Regions from separate parts of the Inediibacterium massiliense genome, predicted to be linked through region 1. Evidence: a T-box and tRNA genes for the amino acid it is inferred to sense, from the RefSeq annotation. Region 1 holds a T-box; the other regions hold tRNA genes.

Region 1 (7,170 bases):
TTTTAAACTTTTCCATAGCCCTTCCTCCTTATTACTTTATTGATATATTGTTCAATTTTCTTTTTTCTTATAAGCATTAAAATATTTTTATGGTTTTTATTAAGTTTTTGCTTATTTTTTGTTATACTAATAAAGTAATGCTTCTTTCATGTACATTAAATTTTAATATTTCATACGAGGTGGCTTATGAAAAAACGAACTCTACTTTTTATTTTCTTATTGATATGCTCAAACTTATCCATTGGATTTTGCCAACCAATAGAACCTACTATTACAGCCCCAAGTGCTATATTACTAGATGGAGATACAGGCGATATATTATATGAAAAAGATTCTCATACTCCTATGTATCCTGCTAGTACCACAAAAATAATGACTGCTATTTTAACTTTAGAAAATACAAATTTAAATGATAAAGTCATTATTGACAAAGATTCTCCTTATACTGGCGGAAGTAGAATTTATATTATAGAAGGTGAAGAATTTACTGTTGAACAACTTCTTCATGCACTGCTCATTGATTCTGCCAATGATGCGGCTGTTGCATTAGCCATACATATTTCTGATAGTGTAGAAGATTTTACAAAGCTTATGAACAAAAGGGCACAAGAATTGGGCGCAAAAAATACACATTTTACAAATCCTAATGGGCTTCCAGATCCTGATCATCTGACAACTTCTTATGACTTAGCTATGATTGCTAAACATGCTATGACCATCCCTAAATTTAGAGAAATTGTAAAAACTGTAAAGTATGATATTCCTCCTACTAATAAACAAGAAGAAACTCGTCATCTTTATAATTCTAATAGACTTCTTTGGGGAACAGGAAGACGCAATCAAATACTTTATCAAGGAAAGTATGTAAATATCAAATATGATATAGTAGAAGGAATTAAAACAGGATATACTGATATAGCTAGACAATGTTTAGTCACTTCAGCTAAAAAAAATAATCACCGCTTAATTAGCGTAGTTTTAAAAGCGGAAGGAAAAAATATATATATCGATTCAAGAACTCTTATTGACTATGGATTTGATAACTTTAAACTTAAGAAAATCATAGATTCTGGAGAAAAAATTCAATCCATATCTATTGAAAATGGAACAAAAAAAAGCATCGATGTATTGACAAAATCTCCATTATACAAAGTCATTCCCAAAAATGAAAAATTAGGTTCTATTGAACAAACCATTAGTCTAAATAAGAACATTAAAGCACCTGTTGAGAAGGGTCAATCCATTGGAAAGATCACTTATACAACAGATGGTGAAATTTTAGGGAATATTACCCTCATTGCATCAGATTCTGTTTCTGTGGAAAAAATAAGTTCTTTTTCTTGGATAAAAATCATATTATATTTTTTATTTTTCCTATTTATTATTTTTTTAATTCTTAGAACTATCATAACTATCAATCGTATACAAAAAAGAAAGAAAAGATTAACAAGGAGGTTATAAAATGTATCAAAAACTTTTTATTCCTGGACCTGTCAACGTAACAGAAGATGTACTTCAAAAAATGGCAACTCCTATGATTGGACATAGAAGTAAAGATGCATCTGTATTACAAAAGAGTATTTCTCAAAAGATGAAAAAAATAATGTCTACAAATAATGAAATTCTTCTCTCTACCTCTTCTGGTACTGGTCTTATGGAAGGTGCTGTAAGATCTTGTACAAAAAAAAGAGCAGCTATCTTCTCTGTAGGGGCTTTTGGGGAAAAATGGTACGAAATGGCTGTTGCAAATGGAGTTTCTGCAGATTTATTTTCATCTGAACTTGGAAAAGCAACTTCTCCAAAATTAGTAGATGAAGTTTTAGCTACTGGAAAATACGATTTAATTACTATTACTCATAATGAAACCTCAACAGGAATTATGAATCCTGTTGAAGAAATTTCTAAAGTTATTAAAAAATATCCAGAAGTAGTTTTTTGCCTAGATACAGTAAGTTCTATGGGTGGTGTAAACATTAATATAGATGATTTAGGTGTAGATATATGCATTACTTCTACTCAAAAATGTTTAGGTCTCCCTCCAGGAATGAGTATTTGTTCTATCTCACAAAAAGCCATAGAAGCTGCTCAAAATGTAAAAAATAGAGGATTTTATTTTGATCTTTTAAAATTATATGAATATATTCAAAAGAAGGATTATCAATACCCTTCTACTCCTTCTTTGCCTCATATGTTCGCTTTAGATTATCAATTAGATAAAATTTTAGATGAAGGATTAGAAAACAGGTTTGCTCGTCACAAACAAATGGCTCAATGCGTACAGCAATGGGCAAAGAAAAATTTTGATCTATTTGCAGATGAAGCATATGCATCTTATACGGTAACTACTATTAAAAATACAAAAAATATTTCTGTTGCAGAGCTAAATGAAAATTTATCTAAATACGGATATATGATTTCTAATGGATACGGAAATTTAAAAGAAAAAACTTTTAGAATTGGTCATATGGCTGATACTACCCTAAAAGAAGTGCAAGAACTACTTGCTATTATAGAAAAAATCATCCCATTATAAAAATAAAAATGGTGACCATTAGGTCACCATTTCAAACTAAAAACAAACTACATCTTAGAAAAGTCATAAAAATTAGAAACAATTATTGAGAATTTGTGAAAATATAGAATAAGTGAGAAAATCATTAGCATTACACTGTTTGAGCAAAGCGAGTTTGTAATGCTATTTTCGACCGTTTCTATATATTTTCCAAATTTAAAAATTAGTGACGTTTTTTATGACTTTTTCTACAAATAAAATGGTGACCATTAGGTCACCATTTTTATTGGATGAAAGCTACAACTTCTATTTCAACGTCTGCATCTTTTGGAAGTCTTGCTACTTCTATACAAGATCTAGCTGGCTTATCATTTAAAAAATACTGTCCATATACTTCATTGACTTTTGAAAACTCATTCATATCTTTAATAAACACAGTAGTTTTTACAACATTGTCCATACTTGTACCTGCTTCTTTTAAAATAGCTGCTACATTTTCAAGGGATTGTCTTGTAGCCTTTTGAATGTCTCCCCTTATCAATTCTCCTGTTTTAGGGTCTACAGGAAGCTGTCCTGATGTAAATACAAAATTTCCTACCTTTACTGCTTGTGAATAAGGTCCTATTGCCTCTGGAGCGTTATTCGTATGAATCATAGATTTTTCCATAATACCCCTCCTAAAAATGATTTAGTTTATTTAATTACAATATTGACTAATTTTTTAGGAACTACAATTACCTTTATCAATGTTTTTCCTTCTATCAATGCACTAATTTTTTCATTTGAAAGTGCTTCTTTTTCTAATTCTTCTTTTGTAGCATTAGATGAAACTTCTATTTTATCACGAACTTTTCCATTGATTTGAATAACCATTTCTACTTGGTCTTTTAAAGTAGCCCCTACATCATAAGTTGGCCACATTTGTTCATGGACACTAACGTTATTTCCTATATTTTGCCATAATTCTTCTGTCATATGAGGTGCAAAAGGAGATAATAGAATAATAATAGTTTCTAGTCCTTGTCTTAATAGAGGCTTATTGCAACTTTCTCCTAGCTCTTTATATTTATAAATTTCATTTACTAACTCCATTATAGCACTAATAGCTGTATTAAAGTTAAATCTTTCTTCAATATCCTCTGTAACCCTCTTAATCGTTGTATGAATCATATATTCTAAATTTTTATCTTCTTCCTTTAAAGAACCTATTTCTTTTTCAGTTCCAATAAAATCTTTTAATTCATCTACTACTCTCCACACTCTATTTAAAAATCTAAAGCATCCTTCAACTCCTGTATCACTCCATTCAAGATCTCTCTCTGGTGGAGCTGCAAATAAAATAAATAATCTTGCTGTATCCGCTCCATATGTTTTTATAATTTCCTCCGGACTGACTACATTTCCTTTAGATTTTGACATCTTTGTTCCTTCTTTTAATACCATTCCTTGTGTCAAAAGATTGTCAAATGGTTCTTCTATAGGAGAATATCCTAAATCATAAAGTACCTTTGTAAAAAATCTAGCATATAATAGATGCAGTATAGCATGTTCTACTCCACCAATATATTGATCTACTCCCATCCAATATTTTGCATTGTCTTTTTTAAATATTTCTTCTTGGTTTTTTGCATCTGTATATCTTAAGAAATACCAAGAAGAATCTACAAAAGTATCCATTGTATCTGTTTCTCTTCTTGCTCTTTTACCACATTTTGGGCATTCTGTATAAACAAACTCTTTACTTGTTGTAAGAGGAGATTCTCCTTTTCCAGAGAAAACTACATCTGTTGGAAGCATCACTGGTAAATCTTTCTCCGGCACAGGTACAACTCCACATTCTTCACAATACACTATAGGAATAGGTGTTCCCCAATATCTTTGTCTTGAAAGTAACCAATCTCTTAATCTAAAGTTAATAGTTTTTTTGCCTAACCCTTTTTCTTCAAGATATTCAGAAATTTTTACAAGAGCCTCTTTATTATTTAGTCCATTAAATAATTCTGAATTGATCATAACACCTTCATGAGTGTAAGCTTCTTTTAGCTCTTGTATTTCTTCATCTTTTCCCTTTATAACAGGAATAATAGGAAGATCATATTTTTTTGCAAATTCAAAGTCTCTTTCATCATGAGCAGGTACTGCCATAACTGCTCCTGTTCCATAATCCATTAATACATAATTTGCAATATAAATAGGGATTTTCTTTTCACTTACAGGATTAATAGCATATTTTCCTATGAATAGTCCTTCTTTTTCTACATTAGTAGATGTTCTTTCAATTTCTGATAAATGTTGAAGTTTTTCTTTAAACTTTATAACTTCTTCTTCATATTGAGTTCCTTTTGTAAATTGAGACACATATGGATGCTCAGGGGCTAATACCATATAAGTTACACCATAAATAGTATCTGGTCTAGTTGTAAAAACTTTTAATTTTTCATCATGTCCATCAATAGAAAAGTCTACTTCTGCTCCTATACTTTTCCCAATCCAATTTTTTTGCATCAATTTTACTTTTTCTGGCCAACCTTCTAATTTGTCTATATCTTTTAACAAACGATCTGCATAATCTGTAATTTTAAAATACCATTGATCTAAATCTTTTTTTCCTACTACACTATCACAACGTTCACATTTTCCTCCAACTACTTGTTCATTTGCTAAAACTGTTTCACAGGAAGGACACCAATTTACTGGATATTGTTTTTTATATGCTAAACCATGCTTATAAAATTGTAAGAAAATCCACTGTGTCCATTTATAATAATCTGGATGACAAGTTGTCACTTCTCGATCCCAATCATAACTAAGACCTAGTTGTTTTAATTGCTCACGCATCTCTTCAAGATTTTTCCATGTCCATTCATTTGGATGAATACCATGTTTAATAGCAGCATTTTCAGCTGGAAGTCCAAATGCATCCCATCCCATAGGATGTAGCACATTATATCCTTTCATTTTTTTAAATCTAGCTACTACATCTCCAATAGAATAATTTCTTACATGTCCCATATGAAGTTTTCCTGATGGATATGGAAACATCTCTAATGCATAATATTTTTCTTTTTCATTTTCATTGGTTTGAAATACTTTATTTTCGTCCCAATGAATCTGCCATTTTTTCTCAATTTCTTTAAAATTATATTTTGTCATCTGCATTTCCTCCTATATATTTAAAATAATATTTTATGTATTAAAAAAAGTACCTCAGAAAAATTTCATCCCTACATAGGGACGAGGATTCCCCCGCGGTACCACCCTAATTGACAAATATTGTCCTCTTCATTGATTTCAATAAGTAAATTTTATAAAGACAAGTTCAAAAGGTATCTTTATCGATTTACACCAACCATCGACTCTCTGAAAAAGCTTTCCTTCTTACTACTTCTTATTACTTATTTGATGATCATTTTTGATAGAATTTTATCATTATTATAAATGCTTTTTCATAGATTGTCAATATCTACTACAATAGCATCTCTCCATACTCTCTCTATATCATAAAAGCTTCTCTCTTCCTCTATAAAAATATGTACTACTACTTGAATATAATCTAATAAAATCCATCTACCTTCTTGATATCCTTCTTTATGATCAAGGAGGATTCCTTTTTTATCTAATTGATCTTGTATTTCATCTGCTATAGCTTTTACTTGTCTTGTGGAAGTTCCATGAGCAATGACAAAATAATCTGCAAAACTAGAAATATTTTTTATATCTAATATGCGAATATCTTGACCTTTTTTCTCATCTATATATTTGGCAATACCACAAGCAATTTTTCTAGATGTGTTCATATAAAACCTCCTAATTATACCTTTTGTAATAACTTTTAAAAAGAAATTGCGCCCAATAATCCTATATACACTACGTATATTGTAAATAACAACATTCCATGCTTTCTATCAATCTGTTTCTTCATTGTCCCACATAATACCAATATACTCATTAAAAGAAGAGCAAATGGAATATCAAACACTAAAGTTTGAGGAACATGTAAAAGACTTTGATTTAAAAAAGTTATATCTCTAGTAGATAAGTATAATCCATTTTTAGGGATCATACAAGAAGTTCCTAACACCATAGTGATGTTTAACACATTTGCACCTACTATATTTCCCACAGATATCCCTTCATGCCCCTTTAGTGTTGCAGTAACTGATGTAACCAATTCTGGTAAAGAAGTCCCTAAAGCAATCAATGTAAGACTTATGATTTGTTCTGGAATATGAAAAATCTTTGCCATTTCTACTCCATTGTCTACTAATAGTCTTGCCCCTAATACAACTAAAAAACCACCTAAAATAAATTTTATCCCATTAAAAAATATATTTTTCTTATGAATATGCTTACGTAAATCCTTTGAAGTTTTAGACCCTTTATAATTTACTTCTAATATATTGATTATAATATAGAGAATTAATAATAATAGCAACATGAATCCTTCAGTTTTTAAAACCACTTTATCTATTGCAAAGAAATAAAAACATCCTAAAGAAACAATCATCAAAAATCCTTTTATACTAAAAAACCTTCGTCTTATAGAGATGGGAGAAATGCATGCACAAATTCCTAATATAAAGCCTATATTACAGATGGTAGAACCTATAGCATTCCCTACAGCCATTTCTGGATGTCCTTTCAGTGTTGCAATAGTA
Region 2 (7,170 bases), 600 kb from region 1:
TTTTTTTCACTAGAAAATACTTTTACATATATCTCTTTTTTGTCTTTCATTTTATGCTTTAGTTTATCTAATTTTTCTTTTTTGTCAATTTGAATGATCTCTATATTTTCACTTTGTTGTGATATAGGATCTTGGTCTTTTAACTTATCTAAAAATTTTTTAAACTCCAGCTTATAAAAGAGTTCTGTTAATTTTTTTGTGTCTGGCTCTGTTCTCCTAAATTCATCTAAAGACATTTCTACAGGAACATTTAGCATAATGGTAGCTAACTTTTTACTTAAAACAGCCTGCTCTGCATATTCTCTTATTTTTTCTCTTAGTTTAGGACTAGATACTTGATCTACATTTTCTAGTAAATTTTCTACACTTTCAAATTCCTTAATCAATTTAATAGCAGTCTTTTCTCCAATACCAGAAACTCCTGGAATATTATCTGATTTGTCTCCCATAAGTCCTTTTACATCTATAAACTGTTTAGGTGTCACTTCATATTGATTCATAAAATTTTGTTCATCATATTCTTCTAGGCTACTTACTCCTTTTTTAGTAATAAAAACTTTTGTTTTTTTAGAAACCAATTGAAGAGCGTCCTTATCTCCCGTAATCACAATAGGATGGATATTTTGTGTCTCGCTATAATTTACAATGGTCCCAATCAAATCGTCTGCCTCAAAGCCATCAATTTCTACTCTATGAATATGAAAAGCATCTAAAATCTCTTTTAGAATAGGAAATTGCTCTGCCAATTCGTCTGGCATTTTTTTTCTTCCTGCTTTATATTCATCAAAAGCTTTATGTCTAAAAGTAGGTGCCTTCCTATCAAAAGCTACTGTAATGTAATCTGGATTATAATCTTCAAAAATTTTATGTAATACACTTACAAACCCATATACAGCATTTGTATGAACTCCATCTTTTGTAGTAAGTTCAGGAATTGCATAAAAAGTCCTGTTAATCAAGCTATTTCCGTCTATTATAATGATTTTTTCTTCCAATAAAATCCTCTCCTTGCAAATCTCTTTAAGTTTAACTATATATTTCCCCAAAAAAATATATTGTAGTCTTTAACTATATTCTCAATTACTTTCTAAATTCCTCCTTGAAAATTCCTATATAAAAACAAGCCTTTTCAATAAGGCTTGTTTGACTCATTATATAAAGATACATAAATCGTACACATTTCCATTTCTTCATCCGAATTTTTTACATTTTCTTGGAATTGATCTATATCCTGATTTCCTTTATGGATTGGTTCTTGGGTTTGTAAATTTTCGATTTTCTCTAAAGGGCTTTCATTATTTTTTTCAACTTCTTCATCTTCTATCAAATATTTTTCAACTTCTCCTAATTCCTTTGCTTGTTTTTCAAACTCTAATAGTTTTTCTTTAGGAATATAGACCACCATTTCCTCCATCTGAGAAACATTTCTTTTTGTTTTTACCTCATCTATTTCACAGTCTTTAGAAACTTCCAAATTTCCACCTAAATTTTTTACCATTTGAATAAATTCATTTTTAGGTATATGAATCGTCATAGAAACATTTTGACTTATGCTTTGAGTAGATTGCTGTATACTAAACTTCCTTAATGTAGGCACTTCTTGAGATCCATTATAAAGAGCCACTTTAGGATCATTATCTTGGGGATAATCTGGTAGTTTTTCCTCCACAAAAACATCATGACTCAAAACAGAGTTTTGGGGATCATTGCTTTCCTTTTGTGATAAAGATTTTTTTACTTCTTTCTTTGGATTTTCTATATCTTTTTTATTTTCTTTTAAAGTTTCTGTATCCTCTACTTTTTCCATGTTTCTTTCTGAATTTGATTCTTTTGGGGCAAAATACTCTATTTTGGTAGAATATATTTCTTCTTTTATATCTTTTGGAGAATAAAATAAAGACATAGATGTAATACCTATCACCAACATAGCGGCAACAGAAGTGAATACTTTCCAATTTATTTTATTTATACTTTTTCTTTTTGTACTTTTCTGAACATCTACTAATTTTTCATGTAAACTTTCCGCAAAATCTTCTGGTAAATCTATCATAGGCAAATCTTTACATAAAGAAATATACTCTAGCATTTTTTCATATTCCTCTTTGCACACTTGACATTCCATTAAATGATTTTTAACTTCTTTCTTTGTCCACTCATCTAATTGATCATCTATATATAAAGAAATCATTTCTTGTATTTGTAGACAATTCATATGATCCCTCCTTCCTATATTTTGACGTAATCTTTATGGAAAAGTTCCTCTGATGTTATGATCTTCTTTAAAGCTTGTCTTGCCCTATTGAGTCTTGATTTAACAGTTCCTTCAGAACAATTCAATATTCTCCCAATTTCTTCATATGAAAAACCTTGTATATCTCTTAGTATAATCACAGATCTATGATTCTCCGATAAAGAATCAATAGCCTTTTGTATATGTCTTTGAATTTCATTTTTTTCAATTATTTTCTCTGGAGTATTTTTTTCGTCTGGTATTTCTCTTAAAATATTTCCATCTTCTGTTTCTAACTTCTGATCATAAGAATAAATTTTCATTTTCTTTTTCTTTCTTAATACATCTAAGCAAGTATTTGTAACAATTTTATAAAGCCAAGTAGAAAAAGTGCTTTCTTCTTTAAATTTGTCAATATTTTTATATGCTTTTATAAAAGCATCTTGTGTAGCATCCTTCGCATCTTCTATATTTCCAAGCATTCTATAAGCAATATTAAAAGCAAGTTTTTGATGATTTTGAATTAAAATTTCAAAGCTTTCTATGTGTCCTTTTTGACTTTTATGTATAAGACTTTTCTCCTGCACTAAAGTCCCTCCTTTCCTCATAAAAATCCCTATAAATAAGACGAAACTTTTTATAAAAAGTTCCATATTTGCTCATATTATTTCTAAAAAATAAAGAACCTACTTATACAGTAGATTCTATCTTGTTTCCATTACAGGAATATTTTTAGTAATATGATAAGGATGAAAAAAAGATTCAACTATATGCTTTTCTTGATCGTATACAACTGTAGCATGATGCATAAAATTATTTTTGAAATAATATCGAAGATCAATAGATTTTAATATAATATTATCTTTCTTTTCTAATTGTACCACATGATAAATAGGAGTAAATTCTTTGAAATATTTTCCTACATTTGTTTGTTGGAACATTTCTACTACCTCATCTTGAGGTTTTTTAAATTTCTTTCTTTCAAAAACCTTTCCATTTACAAAATTTACTTGGCCTACTAGATGATACGTAGTAGTACTTACAATAAAATCCCATTTGTGAAAAGCCATAAGTGCTGGCAAAATATTAATATCTATAATTTTATATCCATTTTGATAATATTCTTTTACAATTTTTTTTGCATATACCTTCATAGCATATCTAAATCCTAAATACAAGAAGAATGTAACCCCGGTCAAGCTATAAAAAAGAAATGACTTTTCCTTTACAAAAATAAGCAATATACACAATAACGTAATTACAGGGTCATAAAGCATTAAAATTCCTATCATAGATTTTTTCTTTGTAAAAGGCATAAATAATTTTGCTCCATAAGAATTTAAAATATCAAATACCGTATGGGATAAACATCCAACAAATGTCCAAAATAGCACTTGTAAAAATTGAAATTGAACGAAAAAAGATAACCCTATTGTAATGATTACCGCAAGCCCTATTAAAGATGGCAGAGAATGAGAAATACCTCTATGATGTTTTAAATAGGTATAATCACCTTTTACTTTCGCAATAATATCAATATCTGGCGACATAGCTCCAATAGCACATCCTAAGGATATAGGATTTGTAAGACTTACAGGATCTCCGCTAAATGCAGATATTGCAAGTCCAATGACTCCATGTGTAAGTGGATCCATTTTTCCACCTTCCTTTCTAATCATTCACTATTATCTATTTTATATTTTGTTTTCATTTCATATACATCAATTTAGTTTACCATAATCTTTTTATATCTTCAACAAGAATTTTGTTATTGAAGATAATTTTTAAAAATTTCTATTGCACTTTGTATATATATATGGTATTATAATTCTTGTCACAAGCCGAAGTGGTGGAATTGGCAGACGCGCTGGACTCAAAATCCAGTGATGGCAACATCGTGCGGGTTCGACCCCCGCCTTCGGCACCAATCAATAAAAAAACCTAGGTTATCAAACCTAGGTTTTTTCTATATTCTTCTCCCAAACAGCCCTCTTCTCCTACTTAGATATTCCTCTATATACTGCACTCTTTCATGAAGTTCTTCTAATTTTTTCATTTCTTCTGAAATTCTTTTTACATCTTCATTTAGTTTTTTAAATTCATTTTCTTTTATGTATACACCTTCTACCTTTTGTTTTTCCTTTTTTTCTACTTTTTCTTCTATTTTTGTTCTTTCTTCACCTTCCATTATCGATACCTCCTCTTTTTTTTTATAGGAATTTCTTGTGCCTTTTCTAAAGGTCCAAATCCTATAAACGAAAATTCAGGATATGCTTTCCCAAAAGCATAACAAAGCTGATAATTTTCTTTGATTTTTTCATAATTTGTATAATATTTATATTGAAAGAACAATATTTCTTTAGACTCCTTCCACAAGTAAGGCTCACTCCATGTAATTCCTTCATCTATAGAAAAACTACTAACCACTTGATCATATTCGGTCCATATGGTCCAAAGTTTATCCTTCTCTTTTACAAATAATGGATAAGAACAATTTGCAGGATTAGATAAAATATGTTCAATTTTTTTAATAGCTTGATCTTGTTCTAGTTTATATTTTTCGTACTTAATGATTAAATTTCCATCTACATATGAAGAATATGTCACATGAATTAACTCCTCATGAGTCATGAGTAAATTTAAATATAATTTTTCACAACTAGACCATGTTAATTGTATAGAAGGGTTCCACTGTTGTTTTTGTATATCAAATTCTTTTATAAATATTTGTTCATACCCCTTTATAAGCTGATAAAAACCAATGACTAACTTATTTTCATAGTCAATCAATTGAAATGGATTTAAAAATTTTTGAATTTCAATATCTTCTACTACAAAACTTCTCCATTCTTGATTTTCACAATAATGGTGATAAATTCTATAACACATGGAATTTTCTTGTGCTTTCACGCAATAAACAATATGCACTTTTCCTGTACACAATACAATGTTTAAGTTAAAAACTTTTAGACTTACATCTCCTCCTAAAGAATTTTCATACCATATTCCTTTTTTAAAAGTCATAAGTATAATCTCACCTTTTGTATTTTGATAGACCATGTACAAATCTTTTTCGTCCATACTTGCATCAAATTCTCCGCTGCTATTTTCTATCAATACTTCTTTTTTATATTCGCCTAATTGTTTATCAAAATATGTGTATATTATTTTTTCTTTTTCTTCTTGAAAACTGTGTAAATTTCCTACTTCATCATGCATTAAAATATTTTTTTGATTTGAAAATGGCATTCTCTCACCACCTAATTGCAAATTTCATAAGTTTAGATTTTTCTCTTACTATCATATTTTTAAAATCAAAATATATGACAAAATCTATTGAATGAATGTCACACAAATTTTTTGTCATGAATATACTAGCATTGAGAGAAGATTATCTCAGAATATAAAAGGAGGTTAAAACTATGGGATGTAATAGTAATACAAGACCAATAAGTCTTTCTATTAGTGATAAATGTTGTACTGCAACTACTGGATGTCATTTTGATGGGTCACTTAGAAATGTTGTAGCTGAACCTGTATATGTTCAAAAAGTTTATGATGCTGCGTTATTTAATTTACAAGGGTTAAGAACAATTTCTTGTCAACCTCTTCAACCTAATTTAGGTAGAAATTCAAGAATCACAAGAGTTTTAGACATTCGATGCAGAAAGTTTTTTAATCCTGAAAATATAAACGACGAAAGAAATCTAAAAGTAAAACCCATTACAACTGTTTCTGGAGCAGATTTTGTTGAAGATGGATGTGGAAAACCTATAAAAGTAATAGGTCCAGATGGCACTAGATCAGAAAAAATTCTTTATACAAACACAGAAACATGTGATAATGAATTTAAAGGAACTCCTATATTTGGAACACAAAATGTTGAAATCACTGGAAATGTAGTAATTGAAATTGATGTGCTTTATACAGATCATTGTGATAAAGAATGTGAAATTACACTTGCAGCAAATGTTCCTATTGCAAGAGACAGCGCCCCTCTTTTACTCACAAACTTCTTTGAATTATGTATGCCATCTGTATTTGATACAGCATTCTTACCAAGATTTACTGAATTCTGTAATATTGATTGCGAAACTAGACTTGCAACCAATAGTATCTTAAGAGACTTTAGTATTGATCCTACTACAGGAGCAGTTTGTGTAAACTTAATTATCGCTTTATGTGTAACTTGCGAAAAGAAAATTATTGTCCCTGTTCAACTTTGTGTTTTATCTACAGGATTCCCTGTACTTGAAGCAGACACATCACCAATATGCACAACATTCCCTCAACTATTCCCAAATCAAATAGACGATAAAAGAAAACCCTGCAGACAAGAAGTAGAAGAACAAACAGAAACAGCTCCAGTAGAAACTTCTGAAGATGAAGACTGCTAAAAATAAAACACAAAATCCAAGGTAAAATACCTTGGATTTACATAACAACTATTTAGATAACATATTTTCTTTAATATCTATATAGTATTCTTGAAATTTTTCTAGTTTTAAAAAACTATTTATAACTACACTGACAGCAATTCCTATAGAAGTATCTAAAACTCTATTGACGGCATATACAATAGACGAAGAATCTCTGAGGTTGGTCATAATAGATATAAAAACTATACATGCAATCACTACAGAATCATTTTGCTTGCATATGTTACATAAATAAATCACCAACATAATCCCTCCTCCACAAATTAAAGGAGTACTGTCCACAACCATAGAAAACCAAAGCCCCACTATTCCTCCTAAGATCGTTCCGATCATCCTATTTTTTCCCATTACCAAAGAATTATGAATAGATGGTTTTGTGCACACCACTGCTGCAATACAAGCATAGAATGGATGTGGTCTATGTAATAGTTGAAATATAAGCATACATATAGCGACTGAGATTGCTGTTTTAATATTACGAGAGCCTATTTTTACCATAAT
Region 3 (7,170 bases), 590 kb from region 1:
CTTTGTGGATTTTCTAACATCAATCTGTGGTCAGCTGTTAGATACGGTTCACACTCTGCACCATTTAAGACAATCGTGTCAATTTTCTTATCTGGTGGAGGAGATAGTTTTACATGAGTTGGGAAAGCTGCTCCTCCCATCCCTACAATACCTGCTTCTTTAATGATCTCTAAGATCTCTTTTCCAGATAAACTATCAATGTCTCCTTTTGGTATAACGCTTTCATGAACTTCATTTAAACCATCAGATTCAATAACAATACATTGTGCTTCTCCTGTGGGCGTAAGCATTTTTGTAATTTGTTTTACTTGACCTGATATACTACTGTGGATTGGTGCAGAAACAAAAGCTTTTGCTTCTCCTATTTTTTGTCCTACTTTTACATGGTCTCCAACCTTTACTAAAGCTTCACAAGGAGCCCCAATGTGTTGTTGAAGAGGGATCGCTACACGAGTTGGTTCGTTTGCTTTTTCTACTTTAATTCTTTCTGTTGCTTCCTTATAGTGAGGAGGATGTACCCCTCCTCTGAAGGATAAAAGATTCATTTATGTTCACCCCTTATTTCATAAAATTAATTTAAAATAATTTATAACCACAGGCAATGATGACTTAGCACGCTAATTATATATTAACTTCTATGTCTAAAAAAGTCAATGAAACTTCATAGTCATGTCTTTAATTTACAATTCACAAAATATACTTAAAAATTAGAATTTATTCACATTTATTTCACGCTTTTTCTTTTTACTTTTTTAAAAATCAAATCCTAATGTTTTTATTCAAATTTCTTCTAACTCTCATGAGCGGTCATAAATTTTAAATATTTGTATAAATTTTTTATAAAAACATTTTCCACCTCAAACAATGGATTGTCTTGATTTTTTAAAGCTTCTGTCAATTCTTTTGAAAAATCTTTTATCCTATTCATCCATTCATCATGCATCTTTTTTAAATCTTTAGAAATTTTCTCTTGGTTTGCTTTCTTTTCTATTTCATTTAAACTATCTATATCTACTTGAAATGATTGTATTTTTCCTGTATTTTTTTGTTCTTGTATTTTATTTCCAATACTCTTTAATATTTCTACAAATTTTTCATTTTCCTCTTTCAAAATCTGTATATACTTTTCATCGTCTTTGTGATACTGAATAATTTTATCAGGTATGCTTCTACTCCATACAAAAGTTTCTTCATAGTCTACCTTTATATTTTTCATAAAAACATCTGCACTATTTCGATCCGTCATTACTCCAGCAATGACTTTATATCCTTTTTCTTCCAATATAAAGCCAGGCATTTTTCTTTCATATAACTGATCTAACATATTCTGTGCATTTTCCTTGGTGGAAAAACTTCCTATTTGAACACTAAAGATATCAAGCCCCTTTAAACTCATTGTGTTTATTTGATTTGTAGAAGCTTGTTCTTCTTCTTTTTTTCCTTGTATTTTCTCTGGTTTGGCTTGTTTCACTATTCTTTTCTCCTGTACGTGATGATTAAAAAAAGAAGGTATGATAATATGCTGAGTCAACAAAAAACCAAATCCAATAGATAAAAAAATTAACAATCCTAAAGAAAAAACAATCCCTATTTTTTTTCCTTCATTCTCTTTTCTTATTCTATTTCTTTTTAGTCTCATTTCCCACTCCCCCTTTTAAAAAATATCTTCTATTTTCATTTGGATAGGATCATTTGGATATAAAATGTTAGATACTTGTACTCCTATGAGTCTAATCTTTTTTTCAAAACTAATTTTTTTTACAAGCATCATCTCACTTACTTGATACAGTTCTTCATATGTATTTGTATAATGAGGCAGTGTTTGACTTCTTGTAATAGAAGTAAAATCCTCATATTTTATTTTTAAAGTAATAGTTCTTACTGTTAATTTTTTGTTATTAAGTCTATCCTCTATTTGTTTACAATGATTTTTTATAAATTCTTTTAAAATTTTTAAATCTCTAGTATCCTTTTTTAAAGTGCTTTCTTCTCCTATTGATTTTGTTCTATTTTTATTTTCTACACTCCTATCATCTTTTCCTTTTGCATATTGAAATAATTCCAATCCTTTTTTTCCAAATTTTTTCTTCAATATTTGAGGATTATATCTTAAAATATCTTCTATATGATATAAACCTAATTTGTGTAGCTCTTTTTCTGTCTTAGGCCCCACTCCCCATAATTTTCTAATAGGTAAAGGCCCTAAAAATTTTTCTATTTCATCTTTTTTAATAATAGTAAAACCATTTGGTTTTTCATAATCAGATGCAAGTTTTGCTAAATATTTATTAATAGATATCCCTACCGAAGCTGTAATTCCTATTTCATCTTGTATTCTTTTTTTGATTTCCTGTCCAATGAATATAGGATCTCCTCCCGTTACATCTAAAAAAGCTTCGTCTATAGAAATAGGTTCAATAAATTCTGTATATTCTTCAAGAATATTATGAATATTTTGGGATACTTCTAAATATTTTTCCATTTTAACAGGCACAAAAATTAAGTGTGGACATAGTTTTTTAGCTTGCTTGGAAGGCATAGCAGACCTAACACCATATTTTCTAGCCTCATAAGAGGCTGTACAAACAACTCCTCTTTCTTTTGGATCTCCTCCTACTGCAATAGGCTTATTTCTATAATCCTTATGATCCCTTTGTTCTATAGATGCATAAAAAGCATCCATGTCAATATGAATAATGTCTCTTTCCATATTCATCCCTCACTAAATTGTTTTATCTTTTTCTAAATATATTGTATCAAATATCCGATATAGATAATAAGAAACCAACTTACACTTTTCTTATATCTTATAAAAATATCAAAAGGAGTCTTTACCATGAAAATTAATTCTGTTCAGTCCATATTTAATCAAAAATTGGCTGATATACAAAGTAGATTACCATCTGGTGTAAATTTAATCCATACTAATTCTTCTACTAATTTTGAAGATGTATTCAATAACCAAATAGAAGAAACTTCAAATTTAGATCATAAAAAATATGAAACAATTATAGAAACTGTAGCTAAAAAATATAATATAGACGCCAGTTTAATCAAGGCAGTGATTCATGCTGAATCATCTTTTAATCCATATGCCAAATCACAAGTAGGTGCACAAGGACTTATGCAACTTATGCCTGATACTGCAAAGGGTCTTGGAGTTTCTAATCCATGGGATCCTGTACAAAATATATATGGAGGAACCAAATACCTCAAGAATCTTTTAGATCAATATAATGGAAATACCTCCCTTGCTTTAGCAGCATACAATGCAGGTCCTTCCAATGTAGAAAAATATAATGGAATACCTCCCTTTAACGAGACACAAAATTATGTCAAAAAAGTTTTATCTCTTAAAAATATATATGAATAAAAACATCCTACTAAAATTAGTAGGATGTTTTTATATCCGCTTTTTTTATTTTAAAATTCTTCTAGCTGTAATATATCTATGTCTATAAAAAGAATCATCTAACCCCGATATAGTTACAGACCCTGCTTTTCCTGATGAAGCATGAATGAAATTTCCATTTCCTATGTATATTCCTACATGATTGATACTACCATTATCAGATGTATCAAAAAATACTAAATCTCCCCTTTGAAGTTCTTCTTTTGATACCTTTACTCCATTTGTAGCTTGACTTCTTGAATCCCTATCAATTTTAATGCCATTTTGTCTATATACATAAGATGTAAATCCAGAGCAATCAAATGCATTTGGTCCATTAGATCCATAAGAATATGGTTTTCCTCTTAAACTCATAGCTGTTTGAAGAAGCTTGTCCACTTGAACATTATGACTTCCTCTCGACACAACCGGCTCATTTTTTACTTCTCCCACATATTTGCTATAAACCCATCCAATTTGTCCATCTTCTGTTTGTACTGCATACCAATCTTGTTCAGTACTTTTTACTTCTACAAGTGTTCCTCCACTTAAAGTTCCTGATACCTCACAATCAGTAGAAGGCGCTACTCTTAAATTTACACCATTTCCTGTGATTTGCATTTTTGCTTTTACATAATCTTTATGAATCCAGCCCTCTTTATTATCAAAAGAAATTTGATACCAATCTCCTTTATCATTCATAATTTGAACATTATCTCCATTTTTTAAACTAATAATCTTTTGTGCATCTGTACTTGGCTGTTGTCTTACATTAACAGATGTCCCTGTAACCGTTCCTATTCCTTGTCCATAAGAAAAAGATCCCATTCCAAAAGTAAAAGCTCCTATCATCATAGTAACAGCTACAGGCTTGATCCATTTTATCATTTTTCGCCCCCCTATTGTTTATTATTTATAATTCTTATTGTTTGATGTTTACGAATTTAATTTGACTTTTACTATATTCTACATATTTTTTAGAAATCCTTCTTTTTTTAGAAAAAAATCGCAATAAAAAAACTACTCTTTAAGAGTAGTTATATGCTTATTGGTGCGAGAGACGGGACTTGAACCCGTACGCCATAAGACACACGCCCCTCAAACGTGCCTGTCTGCCGATTCCAGCACTCTCGCCTTTTTATAATTATATTACTTAGATAGTATAATCAACTTTTTATATATTGTCAATATTTTTTTAAAAAATTTCCAATTTCCCATGAGAACTACTTGCATTAACAAATTTTTATTATTTTTGTTGAATATACCAATTCTCAATATTGTTATAAATATTTGAATTTGTTGGTAAAATGTCTCCTTTTACTCGACCTCGTACAATAATAGAACTATTTTTAAAATACAAGCTCAAATAAGGTATTTCTTCTACAAATAGTTTTTGAAACTTTTCATATTTCTTTCTTCTTAACGCTTCATCTTGTATTCCTGCCATTTCATTTAAAATCTGATCCATATTAGGGTTACTATATTGTATAAAATTTGTACTTCTTATATAACTTGAGTGAAATAAAAAGCTTAAATTTTCATTTTCTAAAAGTTTCCATCCTCCTAATAATAAATCAAATTGACCTGCATAAATTTTTCTTTCATATTCTTTGAAATTCACTGCATGAATAGATACATCTATACCGATCTCTTTTAAATCAGATGCTATTCCTTCTGCTGCTTTTACTCTTTGTATGTTCTCTTCATTAACCAATATAGAAATTTTCAAATTTTGTCCAGTTTCATTTTCTAAATAAGAGTTATTCTGTTTTTTAATCCATCCTAATTCTTTCAATAAATTTTTTGCTTTTGCAAGATCTTTTCCGTATTTTTTTTGTTCCTCTTGATACAAATAAGAAGAAGGGGAAATAGGGACATCTACTAAAGTTGCATGTCCTAAATACACTTCATCTATCAGATCATGTCTGTCAATGGTATAAGCAAAAACTTTTCTCATTTTTTTATCTGCAAGAAGCGTATTTCTAAAATTAAACCCTAAAAATTCATATTCTTGAGTAACATACTCATAAATCTTTAAATCCTTATTTTCACTATATTTTTCCCAATCAAAATTCATAGCACTTGCTACATCTCCTTCATTTGCCTCTACAGTAGTAAGTGCCGCTTCTTTATCTGGTACTTTTTTTGCTAAAATAGATGATATATAAGGTTTTTTACCCCAATACTGATCATTTACGACTAATTCTATATCTTTATATTTATTATACTTTCCTATCTTATAAGAACCTGTTCCAATAGGAGTTATATTCTTGACTTCATATACTTTTTTAGAATCCTTAAATTGATGCTTTGGAATAATCGGAAAGATAAAATTTTCAATAGCACTATAATGAGGATCATCAAAAATAATAAGAATCCTATAATTATCTAGTACTTGGGCACTTTGTATATGATCTGTATAAACTTTATAAACAGATGCTCCTCCTGCTAATTTTAGTGTGTCTATAGTAAATTTTACATCTTCTGCAGAAAAAGCTTGTCCATCATGCCAAACTACATCATCTCTTAATTCAAATACTAAAGTATTTCCATCTGATAAATACCAGCTTTTAGCTAACACAGGTTGGGCCTTTCCATTTTCATCTAGCTTCATAAGCCCTTCATAAATCAAATTATTAACATGATATATACTTTCATTATCATTTATAATAGGATTTAAAGTAGATAACCCAATAGCAGGGATTCTTAATTGCCCTCCTGCTACTGGCTCACTACTTTTTATCATTTCTTTTTCAGTAAAGGGTTGATTCTCATTTTTATCTGCACATGCAGATAACATTACAATACACAGTAAAAGAAAACCGCAAAAAAATTTTTTAATATACTTCACTCAATTCCCTCCATTACTAGGATTAAAAAATTCTTTTTAATTTATTATTTTCTATGATCCCAGGAATTCTTCCTCTCTTTGCCACAGATTTTCCTCCTACTTCTTTGATATCCATAGTCATATCAATAGCAGGAGCTCCTGAAATATAACTTCCTACTCCAAAAGAATCCGCACCTGCATCAGATAATAATCTTATTTTTTCAGGAGTCAATCCTCCAGATACAAAAATCTTTATATGATGATATCCATTAATATCTAGTTTTGCACGAAGCTCTCTTACAAGGTTTGGAGTAACTCCTCCTCTTTCACTAGGAGTATCTAGACGAATTCCAAATAATTCATCTCCTAACTCTTTTGCAATTCTTAAGCTCTCCTCTACTTCGTCTTTAAAAGTATCTACCAATACAATTCTTTTATGAGACTTTGGTGTCACCTCATTATAAACTTTTGCAACATCTAATGTATCTCCAGCAATTAGCATAGCTGCATGAGGCAATGTTCCAGAAGCTTCCATATTTAATAGTTTTGCAGCTAATACACAACTTGCTCCATTTGCTCCTCCAATCACTGCAGCTCTTTCCATGACTGGAGCTATAGCAGGGTGTACATGTCTTGCTCCAAAACATAAAAATGGTTTTTCTCCACAAGCTTTTTTTACTTCTTTAGACGCTGTAGCCCAACCACTTCCACTAGCTAAACTTCCAAGCATGGCTGTTTCAAAAACTCCGAATTCACTATAAGGCCCCTTTATTCTTACTAAAGTTTCTTTTGCTTCAAATTCTTCTCCTTCTTCTAATGCCCATACTTCTACATTTTTGTCTTTTAACATGCTTTTTACTTCTTCAATTCCAACAAATACCCCAGGTTTTCTTGCAAATATCTCAGCTGTTACAATCTCATGATCTAAATTCATATGTCTTAAAATATC

What was found. The T-box of region 1 lies ahead of leuS (leucine--tRNA ligase). A T-box ahead of a tRNA ligase gene usually reads a tRNA of that ligase, here a tRNA-Leu.
Region 2: it encodes a tRNA-Leu, which carries the amino acid that the T-box ahead of leuS (leucine--tRNA ligase) is inferred to sense. The anticodon was not compared.
Region 3: it encodes a tRNA-Leu, which carries the amino acid that the T-box ahead of leuS (leucine--tRNA ligase) is inferred to sense. The anticodon was not compared.

Annotation. Positions count from the first base shown of each region.
Region 1 covers NZ_LN876587.1:858,667-865,836, reverse strand. The annotation lists gene BN2409_RS12695 (helix-hairpin-helix domain-containing protein) at 1-16, opposite strand, end outside; gene BN2409_RS12690 (D-alanyl-D-alanine carboxypeptidase family protein) at 187-1,461, shown strand; gene BN2409_RS12685 (pyridoxal-phosphate-dependent aminotransferase family protein) at 1,463-2,533, shown strand; gene BN2409_RS12680 (RidA family protein) at 2,796-3,179, opposite strand; gene leuS (leucine--tRNA ligase) at 3,206-5,665, opposite strand; T-box leader at 5,740-5,916, opposite strand; gene rsfS (ribosome silencing factor) at 5,959-6,309, opposite strand; gene BN2409_RS12665 (calcium/sodium antiporter) at 6,345-7,170, opposite strand, start outside.
Region 2 covers NZ_LN876587.1:1,454,488-1,461,657, forward strand. The annotation lists gene polA (DNA polymerase I) at 1-995, opposite strand, end outside; gene BN2409_RS15665 (anti-sigma factor family protein) at 1,130-2,212, opposite strand; gene BN2409_RS15670 (RNA polymerase sigma factor) at 2,227-2,817, opposite strand; gene BN2409_RS15675 (metal-dependent hydrolase) at 2,935-3,909, opposite strand; tRNA gene BN2409_RS15680 (tRNA-Leu) at 4,071-4,157, shown strand; gene BN2409_RS15685 (hypothetical protein) at 4,197-4,418, opposite strand; gene BN2409_RS15690 (hypothetical protein) at 4,418-5,479, opposite strand; gene BN2409_RS15695 (hypothetical protein) at 5,653-6,627, shown strand; gene BN2409_RS15700 (FUSC family protein) at 6,676-7,167, opposite strand.
Region 3 covers NZ_LN876587.1:1,443,675-1,450,844, forward strand. The annotation lists gene rsxC (electron transport complex subunit RsxC) at 1-545, opposite strand, end outside; gene BN2409_RS15610 (SPOR domain-containing protein) at 791-1,639, opposite strand; gene BN2409_RS15615 (DNA polymerase IV) at 1,655-2,710, opposite strand; gene BN2409_RS15620 (lytic transglycosylase domain-containing protein) at 2,837-3,373, shown strand; gene BN2409_RS15625 (C40 family peptidase) at 3,419-4,279, opposite strand; tRNA gene BN2409_RS15630 (tRNA-Leu) at 4,441-4,525, opposite strand; gene BN2409_RS15635 (ABC transporter substrate-binding protein) at 4,638-6,242, opposite strand; gene BN2409_RS15640 (nicotinate phosphoribosyltransferase) at 6,265-7,170, opposite strand, start outside.